DNA from 4 places in the Streptomyces sp. NPDC057002 genome. Region 1 is predicted to be linked to each of the others. Evidence: riboswitches for the same ligand, from Rfam matches in the RefSeq annotation. Region 1 holds a riboswitch; each other region holds the start of a gene.
The links. A riboswitch is a leader RNA that binds a small molecule or an ion and turns the genes downstream of it on or off. The one in region 1 is predicted to bind cyclic di-AMP.
Positions count from the first base shown of each region.

Region 1 (3,670 bases):
AGCTTGTCGGTGAGGACCTTCCAGCCGTCCCAGTCGTCCTCGAACAGCGGGTCCTCGATGGAGACGAGCGGGTACGCGTCGACGAGCTCGGCGTAGTACTCGGTCATCTCGGCGGCGGAGCGCGTCTTGCCCTCGAAGGTGTAGGCGCCGTCCTTGTAGAACTCGGACGCCGCCACGTCGAGCGCGAGGGCGATCTGCTCGCCGGGGGTGTACCCGGCCTCCTTGATCGCCTCGAGGATGAGGTCGAGGGCCTCGCGGTTGGAGCCGAGGTTCGGGGCGAAGCCGCCCTCGTCGCCGAGGCCGGTGGCCAGGCCCTTGCTCTTCAGGACCTTCTTCAGCGTGTGGTAGACCTCGGCGCCCCAGCGCAGGGCCTCGGAGAAGGACTCCGCGCCGATCGGGGCGATCATGAACTCCTGGATGTCCACGTTGGAGTCGGCGTGCGAGCCGCCGTTCAGGATGTTCATCATCGGCACCGGCAGCAGGTGCGCGTTCGGGCCGCCCAGGTAGCGGAACAGCGGCAGGTCGCTGGCCTCGGAGGCGGCGTGGGCTACGGCGAGGGAGACGCCGAGGATGGCGTTGGCGCCGAGGGAGCCCTTGTTGTCGGTGGCGTCCAGGTCGAACATCGCCTGGTCGATCAGGCGCTGCTCGGTGGCGTCGTAGCCGACGAGCTCCGGGCCGATCTGCTCGATGACCGCGAGGACGGCCTTCTCCACACCCTTGCCGAGGTAGCGGTTCGAGTCGCCGTCACGCAGCTCGATGGCCTCGAAGGCGCCCGTGGAGGCGCCGGACGGGACGGCGGCACGACCGGTGCTGCCGTCGTCGAGGCCGACCTCGACCTCGACCGTGGGGTTGCCTCGGGAGTCCAGGATTTCCCGGGCTACGACGACGTCGATGGACGGCACGAGCATCTCCTTCTTATGTGACGCGGGTACGCGGGTCGCGAGGACCCGGCGAGGTGCGGGCCGTGGTGGCTCGCGACATGAGCCTAACCGGCTCCGGCCGATCGGCCACCGGGTCGCCCACCCGATGGACAGAACCGAGAGTAAATTGTTTCCGAACGGAACAAAGCCAGGTTGCAAAGACCGGCAGAAAAAAACCCCGCCCCGGCGCGCGTACGGGGGGAACACGCACCGGGGCGGGGAGCCCTTGAGAGCCGCTGCTTACTTCAGGTGCAGCTGCTGGCCCGGGTAGATGAGGTTGGCGTCCTGGACGATGTCCTTGTTCAGCTGGAACAGCTTCTCCCAGCCGCCCTCGACCTTCTTGTCCGACGCGATCGAGCTGAGGGTGTCGCCCTTGACGACCTTGTACTCGCCGTCGCCCTTCTTGACCTTCTTGCCGGTCGGGGTGGTGACGGTCTTCTTGGCGGCCGGGCGCTCGTCGGAGCGGGAGGCCGGCTGCTGCTCGGTCTGGCGGGACTCGGTGCCCTGCTGGCTCTGCTGCGAGGAGCCGCTGCCGGAGTCGTCCGAGGAGGAGCCGCCGCTGTAGCCGGCGCTCGACAGGCCCTTGCCGCAGACCGGCCAGGCACCCTTGCCCTGGCCCGCGAGGACCTTCTCGCCGATCTCGATCTGCTGCTCCTTGGTGGCCTGGTCGGCGGTGGCGGCGTACTTGGTGCCGCCGTAGCCGGACCAGGTGGAGGCGGAGAACTGCAGACCGCCGTAGTAGCCGTTGCCGGTGTTGATGGACCAGTTGCCGCCGGCCTCGCACTGGGCGACGGTGTCCCACTCGGAGGCGGTGGCGGCGGAGGCGCCGCCGGCGGCCATCAGCGGGGCGGCGACAGCGGCGCCGGTGACACCGGCGACGGCGATGGCACGGCTGGCCTTGGACGGACGGCGGTGCTTGCCCTTGCTGGAAAACAGCATGGAAGGATCCCCTCACCGACGCCTGCGAGGTGAGCTGTCGGGTTCGGGCCGGTTGAGTTGCCCGGCCGCGCCCCTCCCGGGACACGGCTTCACCCCAAGCCCTTCCGGCGCAACTGGCCGGTCGGGCACCTACCTTGGGTCCCCCGCTCCTGCCTACGGCGCTTGACGCGACGACTGTTCCCGTACGGCCGCTGGCAGGATTCGGCGTTGCGGCAGCCGGGGCTCGTGGTGACGAGCGGTCCCGACCGTAGCCACGCGATCCGCTGAATTTCAAAGACGATCAGGGCTTCTGAGATCTATCTCTCACGAGCCCCAAACGGGACATTAGCCGCGAAACATGACGCGAACTCGCGCGGTTTCGGGGCGACTTCCGCCCTCGTTTCCGCACTGCCCGAACAGCTACTTCTCGTCCGCTTCGCCCTCGACCGTGAGCGTCTGACCGGGGCGGATGAGGTCCGGGTCGGCGCCGACGGCCTTCTTGTTGCCGTCGTAGAGCTCGTGCCATCCGCCGCTGATGTCAAGGGAGTCGGCGATGGACCAGAGACTGTCGCCGATACCGACGATGTAGGCACCCTCGGACGTGTCGTCGGAGCCCTCGTCACCGCGCGAGGCGTGACGGCCCGTGGACTCGTCCGTACGGCCGTTCTCGGGCGGGAGGGTTTCGTCGGCGCTGGGGCCTCGGTGACGGCCGGAGCCGGTGTCGGATCCGTCCTCGGTGCCGGCGGACGCCGAAGGGTTGTCGTCCTGCCCCGAGTTGTCGGACTTGTCACGCTCGGGCGTGGCCGACGGGGAGCTTTCGGGCTCCTGACCCTGCGAGCTGGAGTCCTCGGATTCGGGCGACTTGTCGGACTCGGCGGTTTCGTCCTTCGACGTCGACGGCGCGTCAGGGGACGGCGAGTCGGACGACGAAGGGGACGAGCCGAGGGAGTCGAGCAATCCGGGCGAGTCCGATGAACCGGACGAGTCGGGTGATTCGGAGGTGTCCGACCCCTTGTCCTGCTCGAGGCCGGAGAGCAGTCCACAGGTGCGCCAGGCACCGGCTCCCTGCTCGGCGAGGATTCTCTCGGCCACGGCTATCTGCTGGGAACGGCTGGCCAGGTCGGCACTCGGGGCGTAGTCGAGGCCGCCGTGGTTCTCCCAGTCCTCCTGCGACAACTGCAGGCCGCCGAAGTAACCGTTGCCACTGTTCTGGCTCCAGGCGCCGCCGGTCTCGCAGTCCGCGACCCGGTCCCAGGTCGTGCCGTCGGCAGCGCTGGCGCCGGAGGCTCCGAGGAGCGGGATCGCGATGGCGGAGCCGGTCACTCCGGCCGCGACGAGGAGAGCCGGAGCCTGGCGGGGGCGACGGTGCCGACCGTTCCCGGAGAGCATACGGAGACCTTTCGCGAGAGGAGCAGTGACCAGCGCGCCGCAGGTTTTCCCGGGCCACGCTGATGATGGGTGAACGTATAGGCAGACGATCACTTGTCACAAGTTAATGCCGCGTAGATCACGTGAAGATCACAAGTCTGACGGCGTGTCACCTTTGAGTGGGCGTGAACTCCACCGGCAGGGTGCGCAGCCCGCGCATGATCAGGCCGCCGCGCCACCGCAGCTCGGCCGGGTCGGCCGCGAGCCTCAGGTCCGGGAGGCGGGTGAGGAGCGTGGCGAGGGCGGTCTGGCCCTCCAGGCGGGCGAGCGGGGCGCCGAGGCAGTAGTGGATGCCGTGGCCGTACCCGAGGTGCTGGTTGTCGCGGCGGGCGAGGTCGAGCACGTCCGGATCGGCGAACCGCTCCGGGTCCCGGTCGGCGGCGGCCAGGACGACGAGGACCGGG
Region 1 is NZ_JBHURZ010000006.1:547,094-550,763, reverse strand. Features, by position in the region: gene eno (phosphopyruvate hydratase) at 1-902, opposite strand, end outside; gene ACFT32_RS30735 (transglycosylase family protein) at 1,161-1,859, opposite strand; cyclic di-AMP (ydaO/yuaA leader) riboswitch at 1,864-2,030, opposite strand; gene ACFT32_RS30730 (transglycosylase family protein) at 2,259-3,227, opposite strand; gene ACFT32_RS30725 (cytochrome P450) at 3,376-3,670, opposite strand, start outside.

Region 2 (3,670 bases), on a different contig from region 1:
CGCAGCTGCGGACCGCAGTCGCAGCGGGCCGAGCCGAACACGTCCCCGGTCAGGCACTCGGAGTGCAGTCGCACCAGCGGGACCGGGCCCGGCTCCCCCAGGACGACGGCCACGTGTTCCTGGTTGTCGGCCAGTCCGTGGAAGGTGACGAGTTCGGCGTCGACCTCGTAGCCGTCATGGAAGCGCAGCGGTACCCGGACGCGGGAGCGCTGGGTGGCGATGACGTCGGGGGTGTCGGGCATGCGGGGCCTCCGGGTTCCGTTCCTGTTCGGCTGCACAGCCGTCTGCTTCAGATTTGAAGCAGATCCACGGTCCGGAACACTACCCTTGCTTTAAATTTGAAGCAACGAGGTTCAGCCCCTTGTGACGTGCCTCACTGAATGCCCCGCTGAATGCCCACTGAGTGCCTCACGGCGTCGCTGCGGGCCGCCTCACGAACAGCCCGTGGAGGACCTCCGCCGCCACGGCACGTCGTCCGACGTCGGCCGGGTCCCGTCCTCCTGGAGCCCCTGCGCGATCGCCGCGGAGATCTCCTCCAGCTGCGCCACCTGCTCCTCGCTGAGCCGGTCGAAGACGTAGCTCCGCACGGTCTCGACATGCCCGGGCGCCGCGCGCTCCAGTACGGCGAACCCCGCCTCGGTCAGCGCGGCGATGCTGCCCCGCTTGTCGTACCGGCAGGCCTCGCGCCGCAGCATGCCGTCCTTCTCCAGCCGCGTCACCGCGTACGTCAGCCGGCTGCGCGTGATCTTCAGCCGCTCGGCGAGATCGGTCATGCGCAGGCGCTGTTCGGGGGACTCCGACAGAACGGACAGGATGGAGTAGTACAGGTGCGGCATGCCGGCGTCCTGCTGGAGCTGCCGGTCGATCGCGTCCTCCAGGAGCAGCGAGGAGGCGATGTACGCGCGCCAGGCGCGTTGCTCCTCGGGGGTGAGCCAGCGAGTCGTCATGCCGCCAGTGTAGGTTTGTTTCAAACTTGAACCAAGACCCGGCAGGCCCCGAGTCCCGCCGGTCCGCCGTCCCACCCGACCGGGGAGCGTCGATGCCTCACCCGTACGTCCTGCTGTCCGCCGCCGTCTCCCTCGACGGCTATCTGGACGACACCGGGCCCGAACGCCTGCTGCTGTCCGGCCCGGCCGACTTCGACCGGGTCGACGAGGTCCGGGCGTCCGTCGACGCGATCCTGGTCGGCGCCGGCACCATCCGTGCCGACAATCCGCGCCTGCTGGTCAACTCGGACGAGCGGCGGGCCGCCCGCATCGCCGCCGGCCGGCCGGAATACCCCCTCAAGGTCACCGTCAGCGGCTCCGGCGACCTCGACCCGGAGGCCCGTTTCTGGCACACCGGCGGCGAGAAGGTCCTCTACACGACCGACCAGGGCGCCGAGCGTGCCCGGGCCCTCGGCCTCGCCACCGACGTGGCCCCCCTCGGCGCCGACCTCGACTGGCGGCGGCTCCTCACCCACCTGCACGACGTACGGGGCGTACGGCGGCTCATGGTCGAGGGCGGCGGCCTGATCCACACCCAGCTCCTCACCCAGGGCCTCGCCGACGAACTCCAGCTGGTCCTCGCCCCGCTCTTCGTGGGCGATCCGCAGGCACCCCGCCTCTTCGGGCCCGGCGGCTACCAGGGCGGCCGGCTCCGGCTGCTGGAGACACGGCGCATCGAGGACGTGGTCCTCATGCGCTACGAACCCACCGCCCCGGGCACCGGCGCCCTCCCCACCGCCGCCGACCACCACTGGCTGGCCCTCGCCTGCGAACTGGCGGACCTCTGCCCGCCGTCGGACACGGCGTTCAGCGTGGGCGCGGTGGTCGTCGCGGCCGACGGCACGGAACTGGCCCGCGGCCACTCCCGCGAGGGCGGCGACCCCGTCGCGCACGCCGAGGAGGCGGCCCTGGCGAAGCTCGGCCCGTCCGACCCGCGCCTCGCCACCGCCACGGTCTACAGCAGCCTGGAGCCCTGCGCCCGCCGCGCCTCCCGCCCCGCACCCTGCGCCCGGCTGCTCCTCGACGCGGGCGTACGCCGGGTGGTCACGGCCTGGCGCGAGCCGGACACCTTCGTCCAGGGCGCCGACGGCAGCGGAGTCCTGGCGGCCGGCGGGGCGGAGGTCGTCGTCCTCCCGGAGCACGAGCACCGGGCCAAGGCCCCGAACCGCCATCTGCTGTAGCGGGCGGGTGGTCACGAGTGGTCCCGCGGATGGCGTACACTGGAATCACAACGACGCGGGGTGGAGCAGCTCGGTAGCTCGCTGGGCTCATAACCCAGAGGTCGCAGGTTCAAATCCTGTCCCCGCTACTGAAGGCCGAGGGCCGGAATCCAAAAGGATTCCGGCCCTCGGTGTTTTCCGGTTCTCCACACCCCGGTTACTGCCCGTGAGCGAAGCGCATCGCTCCGCAGAACAACTGACACACCGTCAATACCCAGCAGTCACTTGCGGAGCGGGCAACTCGCCCGATTTAAGCCGGTCATGGCAGGTAAGTCCGCACGAAAAAGGTTAATGATCAAGTGGAACCGCTGGAATCCACTCCCCGGGTCTATTAACGTTCGATAACGCAGCGCGGTCGTCCCAGCCGTCACAGAAGGCGGCTCCGTGCGCACGCGCCGAATCCCGAAAGGGAACCGGGGAACCACCACTTGGGGTGAATCGGGCGTAAACCGCCGTGGAAGCACGGTCTGTTTACGCGCGTAGGAGACCTTCCTGCTCCGAACCCGTCAGCTAACCCGGTAGGCGAGAAGGAAGGAAAGGAGTACGCCCACGTGGCGTCCAACCGGCCTGCCCCCGCGGCCCCGTTCGCGCGGAACCAGCGCGACACCGAGACTTTCGGCTACGGCGGTCAGCGCACCGACGAGGGCCCGTTCCAGGAGTGGAACCCCACCGAGGAATCCATCCGTCCCGTCCGTGGCCGGCATCGCGTCACCAAGCAGCGCGGCGGAGGGCTCGCCCGCAGCTCCACCGTCCTGGGCGTCGGCGTCATAGCCGCCGTGGGCGCGGGCGGCATGGCCAGCGCCCAGACCGGCAAGCCACCGGTGTCCATCTCCGTGTCGGACCTGCCCTCGGTGGGTTCCCTCATCTCGGACGACGACACCCCCGCGGGCTCCGCGACTCCGCTCAGCGGCCTCGGCGCGACGACCACAGCCGACACCGAGGAGAACTCCTCCGGCGCCGGCGAGGCGCTGCGCGCCCGGATCATGGCCCAGGTCGAGTACCAGCAGGACCAGATCGACACCAAGGCCGCGCAGGACGCCGCCGACGCCGCCGAGAAGGCGGCCGCCGAAGCCGTCGCCAAGGCGCAGGAGGAAGCCAAGGCCAAGGCCGCCGAGGCCAAGCGGAAGGCGGAGGAGGAGGCCAAGAAGAAGGCCGAGGCGGAGCGGCTCGCCGCCCTCGCCAAGCAGTTCACGCTGCCGACCTCCTCGTACACCCTCACCTCGACCTTCGGTCAGGCCGGCGCCTACTGGTCCTCCGGCTACCACACGGGCCTCGACTTCGCCGCCCCCACGGGCACGCCGATCAAGGCGGTGCACAGCGGCACCATCACCGAGGCGGGCTGGAACGGCTCGTACGGCTACAAGACGGTCCTCACCCTCGATGACGGCACGGAGATCTGGTACGCGCACCAGTCCTCCATCGGCGTCAGCGTCGGCCAGAAGGTCAGCACGGGCGATGTCATCG
Region 2 is NZ_JBHURZ010000004.1:888,486-892,155, forward strand. Features, by position in the region: gene ribA (GTP cyclohydrolase II) at 1-242, opposite strand, end outside; gene ACFT32_RS24110 (MarR family winged helix-turn-helix transcriptional regulator) at 432-947, opposite strand; gene ACFT32_RS24115 (dihydrofolate reductase family protein) at 1,040-2,167, shown strand; tRNA gene ACFT32_RS24120 (tRNA-Met) at 2,222-2,295, shown strand; cyclic di-AMP (ydaO/yuaA leader) riboswitch at 2,590-2,746, shown strand; gene ACFT32_RS24125 (M23 family metallopeptidase) at 2,758-3,670, shown strand, end outside.
Region 2: it holds a riboswitch for cyclic di-AMP, as region 1 does, so the genes downstream of both, ACFT32_RS24125 (M23 family metallopeptidase) here and ACFT32_RS30735 (transglycosylase family protein) in region 1, are expected to answer to the same signal.

Region 3 (3,670 bases), on a different contig from region 1:
AGGCCTGGAGGTCTTCTTTCCGTTCGAGGTAGAGGCTACTCGTCAAGTGGTCGAGAACAACTACGTTCAGATCAGAAGTGCTCGAAAATGAGAAAATAACGAAAGGGCCGGTGACGCCGATGTGCGCACCGGCGGCGAACGGCAGTACCTGGAGCCGCACCTGGGGCAGGCGCGCCGCCTCGACCAGCCGTTCCAGCTGCCGGGCCATGACCCCGGGCCCGCCCACCTCCCGCCGCAGCACGGCCTCGTCCAGGACGGCGCTCAGTTCCAGCGGCGGATCCGCGCGCAGCACGTCCTGCCGGGCCAGTCGCACCTCGACCAGCGTGTCCAGCCGGTCCTCCGGCAGCCCCTCCACCGCGGCCTTCGTCACCGCACGCGCGTACTCGGGCGTCTGGAGCAGCCCCGGGACGACGGTGGTCTCCAGCGTGCGCATCGCGGTGGCCTGGGACTCCAGGCTGATGAAGTCCCGGTAGGTCGGCGGCAGCACCCCGCGGTAGGCGTGCCACCAGTGGTGTCTGCCGCCCCCGTCGTCGGACCCCGCCAGTACCAGGAGCAGCTCGCGAAGTTGGGAGTCCGTCACACCGTAGGCGTCGAGGAGTAACCGCACATCGGCCGGTTTCACCCCGCTCGTGCCCGTCTCGATCCGGCTGACCTTGGACTGGTGCCAGCCCACCAGCCGGGCCGCCTCACCGCTGGTGAGGCCCGCCGAGGTGCGCAGCGCGCGCAGTTCGGCGCCCAGTTTCCGGCGGCGCACCGCGGGACCGTGCTGCATGGGCTTCTCCTTACTCCTTCCGAGCCACCCAAATACGGTCTCGCGTCGTAGAGTTCACCGCTTTGAGCGACAGATATATGCATATCTTGGTGGATCGCCGCCCTTCGCGGGTGTTCTGGTGGCACTCTGGCGGCGAAGCACCAGTCCGGGACCGTACTCGAACCGTCCGCTCCGTGTCGGGCTGCGGTCCCGTGGGAAAGGGACGACGTCGCCATGGCAGACCATTTGGAAACATCCGTCACTCTGCCGAGCGATCCCGCCTCGGTCTCCGCAGCGCGTGCCCACGTCGTGGACACGCTGGCGGAGTGGGGCCTGCCGGCGGGCACGGAAGTGTCCGACACCATCCGGCTCATCATCTCCGAGCTCGCCACCAACGCCGTCCAGCACACCTTCGGGCAGTCGCCCACGTTCACGGTGGACCTCGTGCTCGACCGCGACGAACGGCTGCGCATCGGGGTCACGGACAGTCACCCGCGGCTCCCCAGACGGCTCCCCGCCGCCGTCCAGCAGGACAACGGCCGCGGTCTGGTCATCATCCGCTGGCTGACCGTCGAATGCGGAGGCAGGCTCAGGATCCGCCCCACCCGTGAGGGCGGCAAGACCATCTCCGTCGAACTTCCGTGGACCGTCCCGGCCGAGCCCGTGACGGCGGCGGGACAGCAGGAACCGTAGCCTCAGCGCAGCGTGCCGCCCTCGAGTGCGCGCACTCCCGCCGGCGCGACCGACGTCCGCGCCACCGTCCCCGCAGAGCCTGTCACCGGCGCGGTGCGGGGATCCTGACGGTGCCCTGGGGCGCCGCCTCCCCGACGGCGGGCTCCGGCTCCTCGCGGCCGCCGCTCGTCTCCTCCCGCAGCCCCGCCCGTCGCACCAGCCGGGGGAGCACGCCCCACAGTCCGACGCAGACCAGCAGCACGGAACCGCTGAAAGCGAACACCAGCACGATCAGGCCCGTCGTGGCTGACCCGCAGCTCCTGGAGCAGCTCGACGAAGTCGCGGTCGGCGCGCTGCAGGGACTGTGCTCGGCCATGGCGCGATGAGTAGCCACTTGAGCCCGTGTCACGCTCCCGGCGTGGGGGGGGGGGGGGGGGGGGCCCCCCCCCCCCCCCGGGGGGGGGGGGGGGGGGCCCGCCCCCCCCCCCGCGGGGGGGGAGGGGGGCGGCGGCCCCCCCCACCCCCCCCGAGGGGGGGGGGTGGGGGTGGGCGGGGGCGGTGCGCGGGGGGTCTATCCCGCGGCGGGCCGGGGGCCCGGGGGGGGGGGGGGGGGGGGCGCCGCCCCGCCCCCCCCCCACGCCGGGTGGATCACTTCACGCGCCCGTACCAGACGCTCTTGGTCCAGATCTTCTGCAGCCGCACCACGTCCCCGCTCTTCGGGGCGTGCCAGAGCTTGTTCTTACCCGCGTAGATACCGACGTGGTACACGTTCCGGCCCGAGTGGAAGAACACCAGGTCTCCCGCCTTGCGGTTCTGGGCGGAGATGTGGCGGGTCTTGTTGTACTGCTGGGCGGCCGTGCGCGGCAGCTTCTTGCCGACCTTCTTGAACGAGTACAGCGTGAGGCCCGAGCAGTCGAACCGGTGCGGGCCGGTGGCGCCGTACTTGTAGGGCGATCCCTTCTTCGAGGCCGCTATCTGGAGTGCCTTGGTCGCCGACGTGGCTGCCGATGCCTCGGAGGCGAAGCCGGGGGCCACGATGGAGCCGCCCACGGCGGCGATGGTGAGGGCCGAGGCCGTACCGGCCCGGACCATGAGCGACGGGACACGATTGAGCGCAGTCATGCGCAACCCTTCGTCAGCCGCCTGTGAAGGATGACCTGTCGGATTCGGGCTGGCGAAGTTGCCCGGCCGCTGACGCGGCTTCACCCCAAGGGCTGCTCGGGTCCGGTCATGGCGTGACCGTCCCGGCGACCCGTCGTGCTTGGGTCCTCCACTCCTGCCGATCCACTCCTGTCGACCGGTCATCCAGGCGGCGGCAGGACTCGGCGTCCGCCCGGATCGCCCCGCCGCTGTGGCGGGGGCTTGTCGTCAGTCAGGGATCTTGACTGATGGTTGTCATGAAATCCCAACGGAACCGGGGATTTGTGTTGTTACTCACCACTCACCCGTTCGGGTGGACACGTCTGTGTTCGAGCCGGTGTCCACCACCCCGCGCACCGCCGGACCAGCGACGGAATGTCCTATTCCGCCCCTCCGCCCCTCGCGTCGCGCAACCGTGACGGTCCAAAAATTGGTGTCCCGTCTACTCCGAACAGCGGTACGTCGTTTGGCCCGTTTCGACTCAGGCCCGGACGCCACGTCGACAGAGCGGGCGTCCGGGCCGACGGATCAGCCGGATCAGGGTCAACCGACGGACTCCGGGGGCAGGGTGACGCGGGCGGTGCGGCGCTCGCCGTCCAGCACCCGCAGGGCCCGGGCCAGAGTGTCGGCGTGCAGTTCCGTCTCGCCCCGCTGGTGCATCACGGCCAGCGCGTCACGCAGTGCGGCCGCCTTGCCGACCAGGGCCTGGGCGGCGCGCAGTCCGCGATAGGTGTCGCCGTGCAGCGCCGGATTGATCCGGCCGAGCAGGTCCACGACCTCGAGGTAACGGTCGATCAGCTCCGCCTCCGCGCGGGTCAGGGCGGGCAGTGGAGGCAGTTCGGGCGGCAGCACCGGCGGCTCACCTTCCGGTCGGCGCGGCCATGGTGGCCTTGCGGTTGGGGATGATCCGGTCCACCAGGCCGTACTCCACCGCCTCCTGGGCGGTGAGGATCTTGTCCCGCTCGATGTCCTCGCTCACCTGTTCCCGGGTGCGGCCGGTGTGCCGCGCGAGCATCTCCTCCATGCGGGTCCGGATCCGCATCAGCTCGTCGGCCTGGATCGCCAGATCGCTGGCCTGTCCCTGGACGGGCTCGGGCAGGGCGGGCT
Region 3 is NZ_JBHURZ010000002.1:95,019-98,688, forward strand. Features, by position in the region: gene ACFT32_RS08510 (helix-turn-helix domain-containing protein) at 1-772, opposite strand, end outside; gene ACFT32_RS08515 (ATP-binding protein) at 986-1,444, shown strand; gene ACFT32_RS08520 (hypothetical protein) at 1,527-1,712, opposite strand; gene ACFT32_RS08525 (C40 family peptidase) at 2,072-2,545, opposite strand; cyclic di-AMP (ydaO/yuaA leader) riboswitch at 2,549-2,761, opposite strand; gene ACFT32_RS08530 (hypothetical protein) at 3,107-3,415, opposite strand; gene ACFT32_RS08535 (ATP-dependent Clp protease proteolytic subunit) at 3,423-3,670, opposite strand, start outside.
Region 3: it holds a riboswitch for cyclic di-AMP, as region 1 does, so the genes downstream of both, ACFT32_RS08525 (C40 family peptidase) here and ACFT32_RS30735 (transglycosylase family protein) in region 1, are expected to answer to the same signal.

Region 4 (3,670 bases), on a different contig from region 1:
ACGGCCGTCGCCGCCACGGTGGTGAGGGCGGTCGTCGTCACGCTCTCGAGGACGCCCGGCCTGCGCGTATACGCCCGCCACCTGGTCCCGGCCCGCAGCAGCCGCAGGGTGAAGTCCGCGGCGAACAGCAGCCAGGCCGCGCAGGCCAGGCCGAGGGTGATGCGTGAGAGGACCTCGTACCCCGCCAGCTCCAGACCGACCGACAGGGTGCCGGTCGCCAGCACGGCGGCACTGGCCGCCGGAGCACGCTGCGCCCACCAGGCGACGGAGGGGGAGTGGCCGGGCATGGGGCCGATGCTAGGAGGCCCCGCGCGCGTTACGGGCAGGCCACGCGCGCGGGGTCCCAAAAACCTGCGAGACCCGTCAGGCCGGCCGCACCACGCTGTGGATCGACGACTCGCCGTCGTAGTAGATCGACTCCTCGCGCACATACGTGCCGGGCTTCGGAGCGTGGATCATCATGCCGTTGCCGATGTAGATGCCGACGTGGGTGACATCGTCGTAGAAGAAGACCAGGTCACCGGGCCGGGCGTCGGCCAGGGGGACCGTGGTGCCGGCGTTGACCTGGTCGTACGTCGTGCGCGGCAGGGTCACCCCGGCGGCCTTCCAGGCGGCCTGGGTGAGGCCGGAGCAGTCGTAGGAGCCGGGGCCGGTGGCGCCCCAGACGTACGGCTTGCCGATCTGGGCGCGGGCGAAGGCGAGCGCCTTGTCGGCCTTGGTGGCGTACGAGGAGTCGGGCGCGGTGGACGACGAGGACGAACCCGTCGAGGAGGAGCCGCTGTCCTGCTGCTGGGCGGCCTCCTGTTCCTGTTCCTGCTGCTTCTGCTGCTCGGCCTGCTGCCGGGCCAGCTCGGCGGCCTTGCGGGCGGCCTCCTCCTGCTTCTCCTTCTCGATCGCCGCGAGCCGCGCCTTCTCCTCGGCGGTCAGCTTCGACAGCAGCTCGCGGGCGTCGGCGAGCTTCCGCTGGACGGTCGCCTTGGCCGTCTTCAGGTCGCCCTGCGACTCGGTGAGCGTCTCGAGGCTCTCGGCGGCCTCCTGACGCTTCTCCATCGTCTCTGACTGCTGAGTGATGTAGTCGTCGACCGCCACCTTCTGACGGCCGGTCATCCGGTCCATCAGCTGGGTCTGGTCGAAGTAGTCCTGCGGGGTGTCCGCGAGCAGGAACGTCGCCGTGTCCGGGGTGGAGGCGCCGGTGCGGTACTGGGCGGCGGCGAAGGTGCCCAGCTCCTCCCGCGCCTCGTTCAGCTTCTGGGTGCGCTTCGCGACGTCGTCGAGGAGGGTGTCGACGCGCTTGCGCTGCTTGGCGGTCTTCTCCTTGGCGCCGTTGTACTTCTCGGTCGCGGACCCCGCCTGGCGGTAGAGGTCGTCGACCTTCTTCTCGACTTCCTCCAGGCTGGGCTTGTCGTCGGCCTCGGGGGCGGCGTTGGCCGACTGGGACAGCAGGGCCACGGAGGTGAGGGCCGCCGTCGCGAGGGCGGGGGTCCGTATGCCTGCAACGCGCGAACCCGTAGGACGCGACTTGCGGTGCGACGCCAAGGGAGGCGACTCCTTCCATGCTCCGCCTACCGGGTTAGCTGTCGGGTTCGGGCGGGTGGTTCGGAAGGGTTGCCCTACGGCCGTCTCCGGAAAGGGAGTCGGGCCGATTCACCCCGGGGTCTCGGTTGGGTCCCCGGCTCTGGCGGCCGCTGCGGCACGCCTGACTCGGCGGAGGCCACGCGGCCCGGCGACGTTCGCCGGTGGGGGTCGTGTGACCTCCTCGCACGGTAGCCAACTCGTGTGGCCCTTGTGAAGGTTGATGGGTGATATGCCCGATACATTTCCGTGACCTTACTCATGAGCGTCGCCGAGAGTGATCGATCGAGGGGGGTTGGTCACTGTTCATACGCAATTGTGAAGTCCGTAGCGGCCTGTGATCACGTGCACCTGGAGGGTGACAGGGGGGTCCTTTCGGCGATGTTCTCGGGGCGGCGGCGGGCTGTCAGTGGGGCGCCCTAGACTCGGAGAGCGATGAGCAGCCTCTTTGACGACAGCTTCCTGGCGGACCTCCAGGCCCAGCGGGGCCCCGCGGACGAGCCCCCGCCGCCGCCCGAGGACGATCACGGACCGGAGCCGGTTCCGGACGATCTGTTCGGCGGGAAGTTCGACGTACCGCCGGACCGCGACGCCTACTACCGGGACGGCGCCCCGCGCCCGCCGGTGGACGCCGCCACGCTCCTGGAGGGGCTGAACGACAACCAGCGCGCCGCCGTCACACACTCCGGCTCCCCACTGCTCATCGTGGCCGGCGCCGGCTCCGGCAAGACCCGCGTGCTCACACACCGCATCGCCCACCTGCTCGCCGAGCGGGACGTCCACCCGGGCCAGATCCTCGCCATCACCTTCACCAACAAGGCCGCCGGCGAGATGAAGGAGCGCGTCGAGCAGCTCGTCGGCCCGCGCGCGAACGCCATGTGGGTGATGACGTTCCACAGCGCCTGCGTACGCATCCTGCGCCGGGAGAGCAAGAAGCTCGGCTTCACCTCGAGCTTCTCGATCTACGACGCCGCCGACTCCAAGCGCCTGATGGCCCTGGTCTGCCGCGACCTGGACCTCGACCCCAAGCGCTTCCCGCCGAAGTCCTTCAGCGCCAAGATCAGCAACCTGAAGAACGAGCTGATCGACGAGGAGGACTTCGCCGCCCAGGCCGGCGACGGCTTCGAGAAGACCCTCGCCCAGGCCTACGCGATGTACCAGTCGCGGCTGCGCGAGGCGAACGCCCTCGACTTCGACGACCTGATCATGACGACGGTCAACCTGCTGCGCGCCTTCCCTGACGTCGCCGAGCACTACCGCCGCCGCTTCCGCCACGTCCTCGTGGACGAGTACCAGGACACCAACCACGCCCAGTACGCCCTCGTCCGGGAGCTCGTGGGCACCTCCGAGCACCCCGTCGACGTACCGCCCAGCGCGGACGACCTGCCGCCCGCCGAGCTGTGCGTGGTGGGTGACGCCGACCAGTCGATCTACGCCTTCCGCGGCGCGACGATCCGCAACATCCTCCAGTTCGAGGAGGACTACCCGGACGCGACGACGATCCTGCTGGAGCAGAACTACCGCTCCACCCAGACGATCCTCAGCGCGGCCAACGCGGTCATCGAGCGCAACGAGTCCCGCCGCCCCAAGAACCTGTGGACCAACGCGGGCACCGGCGCGCAGATCACCGGCTACGTCGCCGACACCGAGCACGACGAGGCGCAGTTCGTCGCCGACGAGATAGACCGTCTCACCGACGCCGGCGAGGCGAAGGCCGGCGACGTCGCCGTCTTCTACCGCACCAACGCCCAGTCCCGTGTCTTCGAAGAGATCTTCATCCGCGTCGGCCTGCCCTACAAGGTCGTCGGCGGCGTCCGCTTCTACGAGCGCAAGGAGGTCCGGGACGTCCTGGCCTACCTGCGCGTGCTGGCCAACCCGGAGGACTCGGTGCCGCTGCGCCGGATCCTCAATGTGCCCAAGCGCGGCATCGGCGACCGCGCCGAGGCGATGATCGACGCCCTCTCCCAGCGGGAGAAGATCAGCTTCCCGCAGGCGCTGAAGCGCGTCGACGAGGCGTACGGCATGGCCGCGCGCTCCACCAACGCCGTCAAGCGGTTCAACACGCTGATGGAGGACCTCCGTACGGTCGTCGAGTCCG
Region 4 is NZ_JBHURZ010000003.1:423,142-426,811, forward strand. Features, by position in the region: gene ACFT32_RS16425 (hypothetical protein) at 1-287, opposite strand, end outside; gene ACFT32_RS16430 (NlpC/P60 family protein) at 364-1,536, opposite strand; cyclic di-AMP (ydaO/yuaA leader) riboswitch at 1,545-1,703, opposite strand; gene pcrA (DNA helicase PcrA) at 2,008-3,670, shown strand, end outside.
Region 4: it holds a riboswitch for cyclic di-AMP, as region 1 does, so the genes downstream of both, ACFT32_RS16430 (NlpC/P60 family protein) here and ACFT32_RS30735 (transglycosylase family protein) in region 1, are expected to answer to the same signal.